One region of the Roseateles sp. GW821-FHT09G03 genome, then DNA from elsewhere that is predicted to be linked to it. Evidence: predicted binding sites of a transcription regulator. Region 1 holds the regulator's gene; the other holds the start of a gene.
The links. The regulator NrdR, encoded in region 1, represses ribonucleotide reductase genes. The targets are predictions, from matches to a motif close to CACNANATNTNGTG.
Positions count from the first base shown of each region.

Region 2: a site for NrdR is predicted at 3,846-3,859, ahead of AC07OZ_RS22145 (ribonucleoside-diphosphate reductase subunit alpha). Genes of this name have one in related genera too.

Region 1 is NZ_JBWKOK010000001.1:526,102-534,057, forward strand. It holds gene AC07OZ_RS02360 (PilW family protein) at 1-494, opposite strand, end outside; gene AC07OZ_RS02365 (type IV pilin protein) at 505-1,020, opposite strand; gene AC07OZ_RS02370 (GspH/FimT family pseudopilin) at 1,017-1,613, opposite strand; gene nrdR (transcriptional regulator NrdR) at 1,809-2,252, opposite strand; gene glyA (serine hydroxymethyltransferase) at 2,269-3,519, opposite strand; gene AC07OZ_RS02385 (lytic transglycosylase domain-containing protein) at 3,916-4,767, opposite strand; gene AC07OZ_RS02390 (UbiD family decarboxylase domain-containing protein) at 5,074-6,627, shown strand; gene AC07OZ_RS02395 (YdcF family protein) at 6,878-7,645, opposite strand; gene AC07OZ_RS02400 (DUF748 domain-containing protein) at 7,734-7,956, shown strand, end outside.
Region 2 is NZ_JBWKOK010000006.1:298,310-306,265, forward strand. It holds gene AC07OZ_RS22135 (sensor histidine kinase) at 15-1,763, shown strand; gene AC07OZ_RS22140 (sigma-54-dependent transcriptional regulator) at 1,753-3,402, shown strand; gene AC07OZ_RS22145 (ribonucleoside-diphosphate reductase subunit alpha) at 4,077-7,013, shown strand; gene AC07OZ_RS22150 (ribonucleotide-diphosphate reductase subunit beta) at 7,296-7,956, shown strand, end outside.

The sequences.
Region 1 (7,956 bases):
TGGTCGATCCTGCCGTTGCTCAGGCGGAAGCCGGACGTCTCCCGGACGGTCGCGCTGCCGGGGGCGCTGCCGTCGCGGGCGAAGCTGTAGGTCAGGCGTCGGCCGGCGTCGTCCACCGTGAGTTCCGCGTAGGGATTGCGGACCGGCAGGTCCGGGTCGTCCTGCCAGACGCTGTCCTGTGCCCGGTCCCAGAACGCCGCGCGCCGGAGGTCGCGCAGCATGAGCTCGGCCGTGGCGCGGAGTTCCTGCTGGACCTGCAGTTCCAGCATCAGCCGGTGGTGTTCTCCGAGCTGGACGCCGGCCATCGCGAAGGCACCGGCCAGCAGCAACAGACCGATCGTCAGGCCGATCATGAATTCGACGAGCGTGAATCCTCGTGTAAGCCCTCGCGTGGGAGCTCGAGTGGACCCTGGCGTGGATCGGCGTGTGAGGGCACGCGAGCGACCCGGCGAGCAGCTTTGCGGCGCAGAGCCTGGGGAGTGGAGTTTGATCATGGGTGCTCCATCACTGCGGCCAGCAGGTCTCGGCCTGCTCGACACCTTGTTCGTCGAGCCCGGTGGTGACGACCGTTCCCAGTTCGAGCCGCAAGGTCAGCACGCGGCATCGGCGGTCGCCGGACTGGCTGCCTTGCGCCACCGCCTCGACCCGGTAGCGCGTGGCGTCGGCCTGGACGACGCGCAGTCGATAGAGCCCGCCCTTCGTGGTCGCGGGCTGTCCGATGTCTTCCAGGCGGTCGGCGTATCGAGGGTTCCGTGAGCGGAAACGCTCCTGCGCGAGCTGGATCGATTGCAGCGCCTCGCGCGCCTCGGCGCGCCGGCCCTTCATGACCTGATCGCGGAAGCCGGGCAGCGTCAGCGCCGCCATCACGGCAACGATCGCGAGGACGGTCAGGATCTCGATCAACGAAAAGCCGCAGTGGACTTCTCGCAGACCGGATCGCAGACCGGATCGCAGGCCGGCTCGCGAGCCTCCTTGCACGTTTCCACGAGCCTGCGTCCGCAGGGTCCTGAGCGGCTTCATGCGCACCTCGGCAGGCGGTTCAGCGCGCCGTCGGGCGTGCAGCTGCGAACGCGGCCCGTGATGCTGACGATGTGACGGACCGAGCCGATGCTGGCCATGCGGACCTCGACCGTGCCGCTGACCGACACGGTCCCCTGGCGTCCGCTGAACAACATCGAGGGCACATTGGCCGTGACCTCCGGCCGGCCGAGGTCGCGCACCCATCGCACCTGCTTGATCGCCTGCGCGTCGGCTCGGCAGGTGGGCGGCGCGTCCAGGTGGCAGTCGCAACCGCCGGCGGCCCCGGTGTGCAGCACGTAGCAGCGCCCGCTGCCGCTGACGGCGGACTCATCGCCGCCGAATCGCAGGATCACGTTGCGTGAGCCCTGAATCGCCTCGCTGCGCGCCAGTTGAAGATCGCCGCGGACCGTCTGCGCGGCGTTCGCGAGTCGCTGACGCCAGAGCCAGTCCCGCAGCTCGGGGCCGGCCAGCAGCGCGACGAGGACGACCAGCGCGAGACTGACCAGCACCTCGATGAGGCTGATGCCGCGCACGGCGGTGAAGACGGGGCGGAGGAGCGCGGAAGCGGAGGGCGGGGCGGTGGCAGGCAACAAGGAAGATCTCCCGAAGAGTTGCCAGGAACTCTAGGGAGACGTCGGCCTTTGCGCTTCGCCTTCAGGAGGGAAGAGCCGGCCCGCTGAAGGGGGCCGGCCTTTGGGGGATGCGCGGGGGATGCGCTTGAAAAAGCCGTGAAGGACGCGTCAAAGGTGCACGACTTCGGTGCCGCACATGCGCGGCGTCGTGCAGGCTCAGATGTCGCGGATCAACTGCCGGAACTCGTCGACGTCCTCGAACGAGCGGTACACCGATGCGAAGCGCACGTAGGCGACCTTGTCGATGCGCTTGAGCTCGCGCATCACGTGCTCGCCCAGCTTGGTCGACGGGATCTCGCGCACGCCCGTGCTCAGCAGCTTCTCCTGGATGCGCTCCAGCGCCGCGTCGATCTGCTCGATGCTCACCGGCCGCTTGCGCAGCGCCAGCGTCATGGATGCGCGCAGCTTGCCCATGTCGAACTCGGCGCGCGTGCCGTCCTTCTTCACGACCATGGGCAACGCGATGTCCGCCCGCTCGTAGGTCGTGAAGCGCTTGTCACAGGACTGGCAGCGACGGCGGCGACGCACCACGTCGCCTTCGTCGGACTCCCGGGTCTCCGACACTTGCGTGTCGCCGTGACCGCAGAACGGGCATCGCATGCCTTGCCGGCTCCGCTCAGCGGTAGACCGGGAACTGACGCGTCAGCTCGGCCACCTGCTCGCGCACGCGGGCCAGGTTGGCCTCGTCGTGCGGGTTGTCCAGCACGTCGGCGATCAGGTGGGCGGTCTTGCGGACCTGCTCCTCCTTGAAGCCGCGCGTGGTCATGGCCGGCGTGCCCAGGCGGACGCCGCTGGTCACCATCGGCTTCTGCGGGTCGTTCGGGATGCCGTTCTTGTTGCAGGTCATGTGGGCGGCGCCCAGGATGGCCTCGGCTTCCTTGCCGGTCAGGTTCTTCGGACGCAGGTCCACCAGCATCACATGGCTTTCCGTGCCGCCGGAGACGATGCGCAGGCCGCGCTCGATCAGCGTGTCGGCCAGCACCTTGGCGTTGGCGACGACCTGCTGCTGGTAGGCCTTGAACTCGGGCGTCAACGCTTCCTTGAAGGCCACCGCCTTGCCGGCGATCACGTGCATCAGCGGGCCGCCCTGGATGCCGGGGAAGATCGCCGAGTTGATCTTCTTGGCGATCGCCTCGTCGTTGGTCAGGATGATGCCGCCGCGCGGGCCGCGCAGGCTCTTGTGCGTCGTGGAGGTCACGACGTCGGCATGCGGCAGCGGGTTCGGGTAGACGCCCGCGGCGATCAGGCCGGCGTAGTGCGCCATGTCGACCATGAAGTAGGCGCCGATCTCCTTGGCGATCTTGCCGAAGCGCTCGAAGTCGATGCGCAGCGAGTACGCCGAGGCGCCCGCGATGATCAGCTTGGGCTTCTTCTCGCGCGCCAGCGCTTCCATCGCGTCGTAGTCGATCTCTTCCTTGGCATCCAGGCCGTAGGAAATGACGTTGAACCACTTGCCGCTCATGTTCAGCGCCATGCCGTGGGTCAGGTGGCCGCCTTCGGCCAGGCTCATGCCCATGATGGTGTCGCCGGGCTGCAGCAGCGCGAAGAACACGCCCTGGTTGGCCTGCGAGCCGCTGTTGGGCTGCACGTTGGCGAACTCGGCGCCGAAGAGCTGCTTCAGGCGGTCGATCGCCAGCTGCTCGACGATGTCCACGTATTCGCAGCCGCCGTAGTAGCGCTTGCCGGGATAGCCCTCGGCGTACTTGTTGGTCAGTTGGCTGCCCTGGGCTTCCATCACCGCCGGAGAGGTGTAGTTCTCCGAGGCGATCAGCTCGATGTGATCTTCCTGGCGCCGGGTCTCCTGCTGGATGGCAGCGAAGACTTCGGCATCGACGGTGGCGAGGGTCTGTTGGGTGCGGTCAAACATGATGATGTCGGCTCAAGGGTTGGCGCCGCCCGGCCGGCATCGCATCGGCGTGGTCGCCGGTCATGGAAGACAGCGACCCGGCGACGGAGGACGGAACGACGGCGGCCCAGGCGAACGGCACGGACAGCCAGGGAGATCCCCGGCCGTTCGCGCTTCCCGGTGGTGGCCCACCTCGGGCGACGCCTGCGTCGGTGAAGGAATGATCACCGGTCAGGGCGCCCTGATCGCCAGTTGCGCGAAGCCCGCAGTGTAGCCGCACCGGCCAGGGGCGCCGGCCGACTCGTGACATTGTTCCCACGGCAGTGGGGCGAACATTGGGAGAAGGCTTCGCCCAATGAAGAACGGGTTCCGATGGAACCCGTTTTCCGAGGCGCGCCGACGGCGCGTATCAACCGATCAGCGCATGACGGCGGTCATCGCGACCTGTTCACCGGTCGACGCTGGCGCGGATGCCGGCTCACGGATCGGGCGCGGCGCCGACGGGCTGACGTTGCGGCCCTGGGCGACGGCCTTCAGCAGGTCCTGTTCGGCCAGCACGCGAGCGGCGTAACCGGTGTCGTCGGGCAGGTTGGCGGCGCCGACGTAGCGGCGCAGGCCTTCCTCGAGGCTGCCGGCGCGCTGGATGCACTCCTTCAGCACCTGGACGCCGACGCGCAGGTTGGTGACGGGGTCGAAGGCGGCGAAGTTGCCGCCGAAGGCCTCGTACTTGTCGTCGTGGACGCGCGTCATCACCTGCATCAGGCCCTGGGCGCCGACGGCACTCTGGGCGAACGGGTTGAAACCGGACTCGATCGCCATGATGGACAGGATCAGCGTCGGCTCGACACGGGCACGCTGGCCGACGTCCCAGGCTTCCTTGACCAGGCGGCTGACCGGCTCCGGCGCGACGCGGTAGCGCCGGGCCAGGTAGTTGGCCACCAGCGCCTGCTGACGGGTGAGCTCCTTCGGATCCACCGCGGTGGCGCGGGTGATCGCGTCGGGCTCGGCCATCAGGGCGAGCACGTCGCCGGAGGCCTCGACGCGCGCCTCGTGGCGGGCATTCAGCCAGCCCAGCACCTGGCCTTCCAGCTGCTGGCGCAGGTCGGCCTGGCTGGCGAAGACCAGCCCGACGGCGACGACGGCGAAGCCCACCAGGGCGAGCGTGTTGTGGCTGACGACCAGGAGGCCCTGGCCGATGTCCTTGACGAAAAGCACCAGGGCGGCTTGCGCCTGGCGGGGGAGGGATAGCAGGTCTGAACGCGCTGTCATGCGACTCCTTTCTCCGACCACGCCCGGCGTCTGTCTGGCGAGCCGCACGAAGCGTTCACTCGCAGGACCCCCGCCTGGGGGTGGTGATAATGGGCCGGCTCGGGCGTCGTCGACGGCACGGAGGGCTCTCAGAGGGCTCCGGGCTCTTGATGCGACAGACGGGCGATCCAGCGTCCATTGGCAGCACACCGGCTTCGCGTCCCACAGCAAAGACCGGGATAACCCTGGGGTCAGGGCAGGGCGCGATTTTATGGATCAAAAATAACCCGTCAACCGTATGGGCCTTGTTCTTAAATACTTTTGGTTATGAAGTACCGAGATCTGCGTGACTTTATGGGCGCTTTGGAGGTCATGGGCGAGCTGCGCCGCGTGGCCGAACCGGTGTCCCCCGTGCTCGAGATGACGGCCGTGAGCGACCTCGTCCTCAAGGCGGAGGGCCCGGCGCTGCTGTTCGAACAGCCGACCGGCCACCGCATGCCGGTCCTGGCCAACCTGTTCGGCACTCCGAGACGGGTGGCGCTGGGCATGGGCGCCGAGTCGACCACCCAGTTGAGGGAGGTCGGCCAGCTGCTGGCGACGCTGAAGGAGCCGGAGCCGCCGCGCGGCCTGCGCGATGTCGGCAAGCTGGCGCAGATGGGCAAGGCGCTGTGGGACATGAAGCCGTCGCTGGTGAAGCGGCCGGCCTGCCAGGAGCAGGTGTTCGAGGGCGACGACGTCGACCTGAAGCGGCTGCCGATCCAGACCTGCTGGCCCGGCGACGTCGGTCCGCTGCTGACCTGGGGGCTGGTGGTGACGCGAGGGCCGCAGAAGATCGCCAACCCGCGGCTGCGGCAGAACCTCGGTATCTATAGACAGCAGCTGATCGGCAAGCGGCAACTGATCATGCGCTGGCTGGCGCATCGCGGCGGTGCCCTGGATTTCCGCGACTTCGGCATCGCGAATCCGGGACAGCCGTTCCCCATCGCCGTGGCGCTCGGCGCGGACCCGGCGACGACGCTGGGCGCGGTGACGCCCGTGCCGGACACGCTGTCCGAATACCAGTTCGCCGGCCTGCTGCGCGGCTCACGGACCGAGGTCGCCGACACGAACGTCGGCGAGGCCGGCCGCATGCTGCAGGTGCCGGCGACGGCGGAGATCGTGCTCGAAGGCCACATCCCGCCGGCGGCGCCAGGCTTCACCGGCCGCAGCGAGGACGGCATCCCGCTGAAGGAGAAGGGCGGCTACCTGCACGCGCTGGAAGGGCCGTACGGCGACCACACCGGTTACTACAACGAGCAGGACTGGTTTCCCGTCTTCGAGGTGAACCGGATCACGCAGCGCGACGGCGCGATCTACCACTCGACCTACACCGGCAAGCCGCCCGATGAGCCCGCGGTGCTGGGCGTGGCGCTGAACGAGGTGTTCGTCCCCATCCTCCAGAAGCAGTTCCCGGAGATCGTCGACTTCTATCTGCCGCCGGAAGGCTGCAGCTACCGGATGGCGGTCATCTCGATCAAGAAGGCCTATCCGGGACACGCCAAGCGGCTGATGTTCGGCCTGTGGAGCTACCTGCGCCAGTTCATGTACACGAAGTTCATCGTGATCGTGGACGAGGACGTCGACATCCGCAGCTGGCAGGACGTGATCTGGGCGATCACGACGCGCATGGACCCGGTGCGGGACACGACGCTGGTCGAGGGCACGCCGATCGACTACCTGGACTTCGCCTCGCCGGTCAGCGGGCTGGGCGGGAAGATGGGGTTGGACGCGACCAACAAGTGGCCGGGCGAGACGCCACGCGAATGGGGCCGCGTGATCGAGATGCCGGCCGAGCAGAAGGCCCGTGCGGCGGATCTCTATCAGCGTTTGTTCGGGGGCTAGGAAACTACGGGTTCGTGGGGGTCCGGCCTTGAAAGGGCCGGCGCGCGGACCTAATGTTGTCGGGCCTTTTCGGCACTTCCTCTGGCGCAGTCTCTGCGCGCCAGGAGCCCTGTGGCAATTCGCCGCGGAGCCCCAAAGGCGGCTGGTCCGCCCACCCCTTCCTCGTCCGGCACGCCCGGCGCGGAGGGGGTTTCTCATTGGGGCCTTCGATCCCTGATCGTCGATGTCTGGCGCGCGATCCCCGGGACGGTCAATGGCCGCCCACGTAACCCAGCCATTCGTAGCCCAGATAACGCGCCCGCGAAATGCCTTCCTGCGACGGCAGCAGATCGCGCCACTCGAACCCGGGCAGTGCCAGGCCGAGCGGCGCGGGAACCACCTCCACGCCGGGCGGCAGCGCTTCGCGGAACGCGCGCAGCGACCGGCGCATGTGCACGTCGTGCGTGACGAGCACGACGCGCCGGATCGGCTGGCCGCGCAGCAGGTCAGCGGTGAATCGGGCGTTCTCGCGCGTGTCGGTGGCGCGGTCTTCCTTGGCCGCGAGCGTGAAGCCGAATTCCTGCGCTGCGGTGCGCTCGGCCAGCGCGGCTTCGGTCAGGCGGTCGTCGGACGAATCACGAGGCGTCCCGCCGGTGAACATCAGCGGGATGCCGGTCTGACGCGACAGCCAGATCCCGTAGCGCAAACGCTCGATCGACATGGCCTTGAGCTGCGGGCCGCCGTATTCCGGCATCAGCTTGCGCGCGCCGCCGCCGAGCACCACGATGATCGTCTCCTTCGGCGGCAGGTCCTTCAGGCGCTCGACCCGCACGGCCTGCTGAGGCCCCAGCAGCCGGTCCTGCAGCCACAGCGCGCCGAGCTCGGTGCTGCCGACCCAGACGGCGATCAGGCCGCTCGCGAACAGCGCGCCGGAGAGCCAGCGGCGGCGATGCCGCAGCCACCACGCGAGCAGCAGCAGCGGAAAGGCGCCGGTGGGCGGCAGCAGGAAAGCCGCGACCGCATGTATCAGGTCGTTCATCGAGAGCCGGGGATGGGTGTCAGGTGTTGAGGCCCGCCAGCATAATCAGCTTCCTTGACGACTCGTCCGGCTTTCGCCGGCTGCTCCCGTGTTCTTCTCCGCTCTTCCCGTCTGGCCGCGGCGCGCGCTGCGCGTGCTCGTGGGTCTGGTGCTGGCCGTCGTCGCCCTGCTGCTCGTGGCCTGGATCGCGCTGCCGATGTGGATCGAGCGGGCGGGCGTGCGGATCGCGTCGGAGCAACTGGGGCGTCCCGTCACGCTCGGCGGGGCGAGCTTCACGCCGTGGCGGCTCGCGCTCACGCTGGACGAGCTGA
Region 2 (7,956 bases), on a different contig from region 1:
CCGCCGGAGCGCGCATGGCCACCAACGAGGCCCGCGGCGCCATCAGCGCCAGCACCATCCAGCGTCTGTACCGCGCCTTCATGGGCGCGCGCGCGGCGCTCGGCCTGGCGCTGCTGGCCACGCAGTCGCTGGCCGGGCTGATGGGCGCGCGGCCGACCGGCTGGGTCGCCTTGCTGGCGCTCATCTACGGCGTGCAGACGGTGCTGGCGTGGCTGCTGCCGCGCTGGTTCGGCGGTGGCGAGGCCCCGCCCAAGGATCGCGCCGGCCTCAGCGCGCGCCAGTTCCTGGTGAGCATCGGCGCCGACCTGATCCTGTTCACCGGTCTGCAGCTGCAGGACCCGGGTGGCCCCTACGGCGCGCTGTTCTTCATGCCGGCGCTGATGGCCGGCGCGCTGCTGCCGCGCCTGCGGGCGCTGGGTTGCGCCGCGCTGCCCAGCCTGGTGCTGCTGATGCTCTCCGGCTGGGCCGTGCTGAGCGAGCGCGACGGCGCCCTGCGCATCAGTCAGGCGGGCCTGCTGGGCTGTGGCCTGTTCGTCGTCACGCTGCTGTCCAACGAGATCGCCTCCCGTCTGGCGCGCGAGGAACGCGCCGCGCGCGGCAGCCTCGAGTACGCCCGCCAGCAGGCCGACCTCAACCGTCTGGTGATCGAGGAGATGGAAGAGGGCGTCCTCGTCGCGGACCGCCGCGGGTTGGTGCGCACCGCCAATCCGGCGGCGCGCGCGCTGCTGGCCGAGGGCGCCGCGCTGCGGTCGGGCGCGTTCCGGCTCGACACGACGCCGGCCTGGAAGCCGCTGCTGCGCGCGATCGAGAAAGCCTTCGGCGGCGAGCAGTGGCCTGAGTCTGGCCGCGACCTGGTGCTGGACTTCGGCCGCGGCAAGCAGCGCTCGCTGCGCGTGCGGATGCGCTTCACGCAGCGGCCGGTGGACGGCGACGACCTGTGCGTGCTGTTCCTCGAGGACAACCGGATGCTCGAGGCGCGCAACCGCCAGGAGAAGCTCGCCGCGATGGGGCGCGTGTCCGCGGGCATCGCGCACGAGATCCGCAATCCGCTGACGGCGATCGCGCAGGCCAACGCGCTGATGGCCGAGGACCTCGCGGACGATCCGCGGCTGGAGCCGCTGACGCGGATGGTGACGTCCAACGTCGAGCGGCTCAAGCGCCTGGTCGACGACGTCATGGAGGTCGCGCCCGGCATCGCGCCGGTGTCGCTGACGCTGGCCGCCGCGCCGCTGGTGCGCGAGTACTGCGCCGACTGGGCCGCGACGCAGCGCCTGCCCGAGGGCGACGCCAGCCCGCTGCGCATCGAGATCTGGCGGGACGGGCTGCTCGTGAGCTTCGAACCCGAGCATCTGCGCCGGGTGCTGATCAACCTGCTGGACAACGGCCTGCGCCATGCGCGACCCGGGCCGGGCTCGTTGCGCGTGCAACTGGGCGAATCGGACGAGTGGGTGCGCCTGTCGGTGTTCAGTCGCGCCGAGGCCATACCGCCCGAGGTAGAGCGGCATCTGTTCGAACCCTTCTTCTCGACGCGCAGTCGCGGGTCGGGTCTCGGCCTGTACATTTGCCGCGAGCTGTGCGAACGCCACGGCGGTCGCATCAGTTACCACCGCCATGCCGCCCCCACGGGCGGCCCGGCGGACGCCGAAGCCAACGAATTCCGGGTGCTGCTGCCCCGGCCGGTGACGCCGGCCGGCGTGCTGGCCTCGATCCCGTCCGCGGGACCGGATTCCTATTTCCCTGACACCGAACTCCATGAGCGCTGATCCCCGCCTGCTGGTCATCGACGACGAGCCCGACCTGCGCACCCTCTACGAGATGACGCTGCTGCGCGAGGGCTTCACCCTGGACAGCGCCGGCACCGTCGAGGACGCGCTGGAGTTGCTCGGCTCGCGCCGTTATGACGCCGTCATCACCGACATGCGGCTGCCCGACGGCAGCGGGCTGGACATCCTGCGCTGGCTCGAGCAGCAGGGCCGCAGCGAGCGTGCGCTGGTGATCACCGCCTACGGCTCGGCCGAGAACGCGGTCGAGGCGCTCAAGGCCGGCGCCTACGACTACCTGACCAAGCCCGTCGACCTGCGCCAGTTCCGCATGGTCGTCTCGTCGGCGCTCGGCCGCGCGTCCAAGACCGAAGGCACGGCGCCCAAGCCGTTCTCGTCGGCGCCGCCGGCGGTGGCCTCGGGTGGCGTGGCCATCGGGTCGGCGGGCGTGCCTGCGCGCGGAATGGCTGCCGAGGCGGGGGGCGACGCATTCGCGCCGACCGCGCCGGGCAGCTTCGACATGCTGCCTCCGGTGGATGCGCCCAGGCCCGGCACGCCGGAACGGCGCAAGACGCCGCGCCCCACGCCGCCGCTGACCGGATCCAACCTCGCGCTGGAGCGGCTGGTCGGTGACTCCGCGCCGATGCGCCAGGTGCGCGAGTTGATCGAGAAGGTCGCGCGCAGCATGGCGCCGGTCCTGATCAACGGCGAGTCGGGGACCGGCAAGGAGCTGGTCGCGCGCGCGATCCACGACGTCAGCGCGCGCCGCCCGCAGCCCTTCATCGCGGTGAACTGCGGCGCGATTCCGGAGCAGTTGCTGGAGGCCGAGTTCTTCGGTTATCGCAAGGGCGCTTTCACCGGCGCGAGCGAGGACCGCGAGGGCTTCTTCCAGGCCGCGCAGAACGGCACGCTGTTCCTCGACGAGATCGGCGACCTCCCCATCGCGATGCAGTCCAAGCTGCTGCGCGCGCTGCAGGAGCGCTCGGTGCGGCCTGTCGGCGCCGTGGCCGAGATCCCGGTCAACGTGCGCCTGCTCAGCGCCACGCACAAGGACCTGACGGCGGAAGTCGCCGGCGGCCGCTTCCGGCAGGACTTGTATTACCGGCTCAACGTCATCCAGATCCGCGTTCCGCCGCTGCGCGAGCGCATGGAGGACCTGGCGCCGATCAGCGCACGGATCCTGCTGCGCATCGCCGCCGACGCCGGCGTGGCGCCGGTGCCCGCGCTGACCTCGGCCGCCCTGGCGACGCTGTCGCGTTACAGCTTCCCCGGTAACGTGCGGGAGCTCGAGAACCTGCTGCACCGGGCGCTGGCGCTGTCCAGCGGCGACGGCATCGATCTCGCCGACCTCGGTCTGCCCGACAGCGTGCTGGGCCCGGACGATGCGCCGACCGACGCCGCCTTCGGCGGCGTCGACCCGGCGCTGTCTGGGACCCTGCCTGCCGAGGTGGCGGGCGGCGCGCCGCTGCCGTCGGACCTGGCGGCCTACCTGGACGAGGTCGAGAAGCAGATCCTGCTGCGTGCTCTCGAGCGTCATCGCAACAACCGGACGGCAGCCGGTGCGAGCCTGGGCCTGTCGCTGCGCCAGATGCGGTATCGAATGGCCCGACTGGCCATCTCGATCGGCGGCGACGAGTCCTGACCCCAGGGCCCGCAGTCAATCACCGGCGATGGGGCCGGAGCGATGCTGGGGGTTCGCGGACGCGATGCCCCCTGCGTCGTGGAGAGCCCGCGCTTGGCGACCCGCAGTCGGGCGGTCCCAGGCACGCGCTTTCCATCTTCGTTTGCGCGAATTGCGACCATGACCCCACCGTCGGTGGCGACTAGGGGAAGGTCCTGATCGGGACTTGTCCTACCCCCTGGGGACACCCCGCGAAGTCGTCATCGAATTGCCATCGTGGCAAGCGCAGCAGCCATGGGCGTTCGCGGCGCATTCGGGCCGCCAGCCCGCGTCAATCCTGGCGCTCCGGACACGATGCGCGAATCCATCGGGGGTGTGCGGGGTCAGGTCTTCCGGCTAGCCCAGCGGGTGTCGGCAGTCAAGCGGGGACGACGCTACCGCTAGTTCCTTGAAGGTCCCGTGACCACTAGATATAGTGTTTTGCATGCTATCCTGCTGACTTCGCAAACACGGCGATGAATGCTCCATCAGAAGTCTTGTCCGCAGTGCCGGCCCCCCAGCCGGAGGAACGGAATCACCAAGCCAAGGCGCATCTTCAGCATCGCGAGCACCACCTGACCCCCTGATGTTTGGCCCTTCGGAAAAGCCGGGCCGGGCGCAGCATTTTTTGTTTTCCAGACCAGAACGAGGATCCCATGCAGACAGTCGCCGCCACACCGACCGCTGAAACGGGCCTGGCGCAGGCTCCCCGCGAGTCCGCCGCCGCTTCGGCCAGCTTCCCGCAGCACCAGATCATCCGCCGCAACGGCGCGGTGGTGCATTTCGAGCCCAGCAAGGTGGCGGTGGCGATGATGAAGGCGTTCCTCGCGGTGCACGGCACCAGCGGCGCCGCCTCCGCCAGCGTGCGCGAGACCGTCGACGCGCTGACCGACGCCGTGACCCGCGGCCTGCTGCGCTCGCGCCCGGCCGGCGGCACCTTCCACATCGAGGACGTGCAGGACCACGTCGAGCTGGCGCTGATGCGCGGCGGCCACCATGAAGTGGCGCGCGCCTACGTGCTGTACCGCGAGCGCCGCACGCAGGAGCGTGCCCGCCAGGGCGAGCAGCAGCAGGCCGCCGTGCTGGAGTCCGGCATCTCGGTGACCGAGAACGGCGTGCGCACCCCGCTCGACCTGAACAAGCTGGCCGCGCTGATCGCGTCGAGCTGCGAGAACCTGGGCGCCGACGTCAAGCCGGACCCCATCCTGGCCGAGACCAAGCGCAACCTGTACGACGGCGTGCCGATCGACGAGGTCTACAAGGCCGCCATCCTGGCCGCCCGCACGCTGATCGAGAAGGATCCGGGCTACACGCGCGCCACCGCCCGCCTGCTGATGCACACGATCCGCCGCGAGATCCTGGGCGAGGACGCGACGCAGGCCGAGATGGCCACCAAGTACGCCGACTACTTCCCCGGCTTCATCAAGAAGGGCGTGCAGGCCGAACTGCTCGACGAGAAGCTGCAGCAGTACGACCTGGTCAAGCTGGGCGCCGCGCTGAAGGCCGAGCGCGACCTGCAGTTCGACTACCTGGGCCTGCAGACGCTGTTCGACCGCTACTTCCTGCACGTCGACGGCACCCGCATCGAACTGCCGCAGGCCTTCTTCATGCGCGTCGCGATGGGCCTGGCGCTGGGCGAGATCGACCGTGAAGCCCGCGCCATCGAGTTCTACGAAGTCCTGTCGACCTTCGACTTCATGAGCTCCACGCCGACGCTGTTCAACGCCGGCACGCGCCGCTCGCAGCTGTCGAGCTGCTACCTGACGACGGTGGCCGACGACCTGGACGGCATCTATGAAGCGCTGAAGGAAAACGCGCTGCTGTCGAAGTTCGCCGGCGGCCTGGGCAACGACTGGACCCCGGTCCGCGCGCTGGGTTCCCACATCAAGGGCACGAACGGCAAGTCGCAAGGCGTGGTTCCGTTCCTGAAGGTCGTGAACGACACGGCCGTCGCCGTGAACCAGGGCGGCAAGCGCAAGGGCGCCGTCTGCGCCTATCTGGAGACCTGGCATCTGGACATCGAGGAATTCCTCGAGCTGCGCAAGAACACCGGCGACGACCGCCGCCGCACGCACGACATGAACACGGCGAACTGGATTCCCGACCTGTTCATGAAGCGCGTCATCGAAGGCGGCGACTGGACGCTGTTCAGCCCGTCCACCTGCCCGGACCTGCACGACCTGTTCGGCAAGGCCTTCCAGACCGCCTACGAGGCGTATGAGGCCAAGGTCGACCGCGGCGAGCTCAAGCTCTACAAGCGCATGCCGGCCCGCGACCTGTGGCGCAAGATGCTGACGATGCTGTTCGAGACCGGCCATCCCTGGATCACGTTCAAGGACGCCTGCAATGTCCGCAGCCCGCAGCAGCACGTGGGCGTGGTGCACTCGTCCAACCTGTGCACCGAGATCACGCTGAACACCAACGACAACGAGATCGCGGTCTGCAACCTCGGCTCCGTCAACCTGGCGCAGCACGTCAAGGACGGCAAGATCGACCAGGAGAAGCTGAAGAAGACGGTGTCGACGGCGATGCGCATGCTCGACAACGTCATCGACATCAACTACTACGCGGTCAAGAAGGCGCGCGACTCGAACCTGCGCCACCGTCCGGTCGGCCTGGGCATCATGGGCTTCCAGGACGCGCTGTATCAGCTGCGCGTGCCGTACGCCTCCGACGCCGCCGTCGAGTTCGCCGACCGTTCGATGGAAGCCGTCTGCTACCACGCCTACTGGGCCTCGACCGAGCTGGCCGCCGAGCGTGGCCGCTACAGCAGCTATCGCGGTTCGCTGTGGGACCGCGGCATCCTGCCGATCGACTCGCTGGACCTGCTGGCCGAAGCCCGCGGCGGCTTCGTCGACGTGGACCGTTCGTCGACGCTGGACTGGGACGCGCTGCGCGCCAAGATCGCCCGCGACGGCATGCGCAACAGCAACTGCGTGGCGATCGCGCCGACGGCGACGATCTCCAACATCATCGGCGTCGACGCGTCGATCGAGCCCTGCTTCGGCAACCTGTCGGTGAAGTCCAACCTGTCGGGCGAGTTCACCGTCGTGAACGAGCACCTGGTCCGCGACCTCAAGAAGCTGGGCCTGTGGGACGACGTGATGGTCATGGACCTCAAGCACTTCGACGGTTCGCTGCGCCGCATCGACCGCGTGCCTGAAGAGCTGAAGCAGCTCTACGCGACCGCGTTCGAAGTCGACACCGTGTGGCTGGTCGAAGCCGCCGCGCGCCGCCAGAAGTGGATCGACCAGGCGCAGAGCCTGAACATCTACATGGCCGGCGCGTCGGGCAAGCGTCTGGACGACACCTACAAGCTGGCGTGGCAGCGCGGTCTGAAGACCACCTACTACCTCCGCACGATGGGTGCGACGCACGCCGAGAAGAGCACGGTGCAGAACGCCGGTCAGCTCAATTCGGTGAGCAGCGGTGCCGGTGGTCTGAGCGCGGCGCCTGCCGTCGTCGCGCCGATTTCCGTCGCTCCGATCGCGGCGGTGACCGCGTCGGCAGTGCCGGATCTCGGCGACGCGACGCCGGCCACCGACGTCACGTTCTGCGCGATCGACGACCCCGGTTGCGAGGCCTGCCAGTAAGTCGAAACAGGAGGTGTCGGCGTCACGCGCCGACACCTCCGACGCTCGCGATGCGAGTGTTCATCGATGTTTGCGGCGATCGGCGATTTTCTCCGCGACGCCCGCAAGCGATCGATGAACGCTTGATACGACGCTCCGCCGCGCTCACGAAGAGGCGCGCAGCACACGGTCCCACGCGACGAATGCGATGCGGACCAGCAACAGCGAAGCCGCGTCAAAGTCAAGAAGTCCTTTGTGTTTGAACACAACACTCCGATAATCCGCGACCATAGGAAGACCACCATGCTGGTTTGGGAAGAAGACCGTAAATCCTCGAGCAACGCGCCGCAGTCGGGCGCATCGATCCACGCAGCGACGCCCGCCGTCGCGCGTGATGCCGCCACCGCCGCGGCTGGCTCGGTGTCCTCTTCTGAATCGACGACCAGCACCGCGAGCGAGCGCCGCGTGAACGTCGCCGACAAGCGCATCATCAACGGCCAGACCGACGTCAATCAGCTGGTGCCGTTCAAGTACAAGTGGGCGTGGGAGAAGTACCTCGCCACCTGCGCGAATCACTGGATGCCGCAGGAAGTGAACATGTCGCGCGACATCGCGTTGTGGAAGGACCCGAACGGTCTGACCGACGACGAGCGCCGCCTGATCAAGCGCAACCTCGGCTTCTTCGTCACCGCCGATTCGCTGGCCGCCAACAACATCGTGCTGGGCACCTACCGCCACATCACGGCGCCCGAAGCCCGCCAGTTCCTGCTGCGCCAGGCCTTCGAGGAAGCGATCCACACGCACGCGTATCAATACATCGTCGAGTCGCTGGGCCTGGACGAGAGCGAGATCTTCAACGCCTATCACGAGGTGAAGTCGATCCGCGACAAGGACGAATTCCTGATCCCGTTCATCGACGCGATCATGGATCCCAACTTCGTCACCGGCACGCCCGAGAACGACC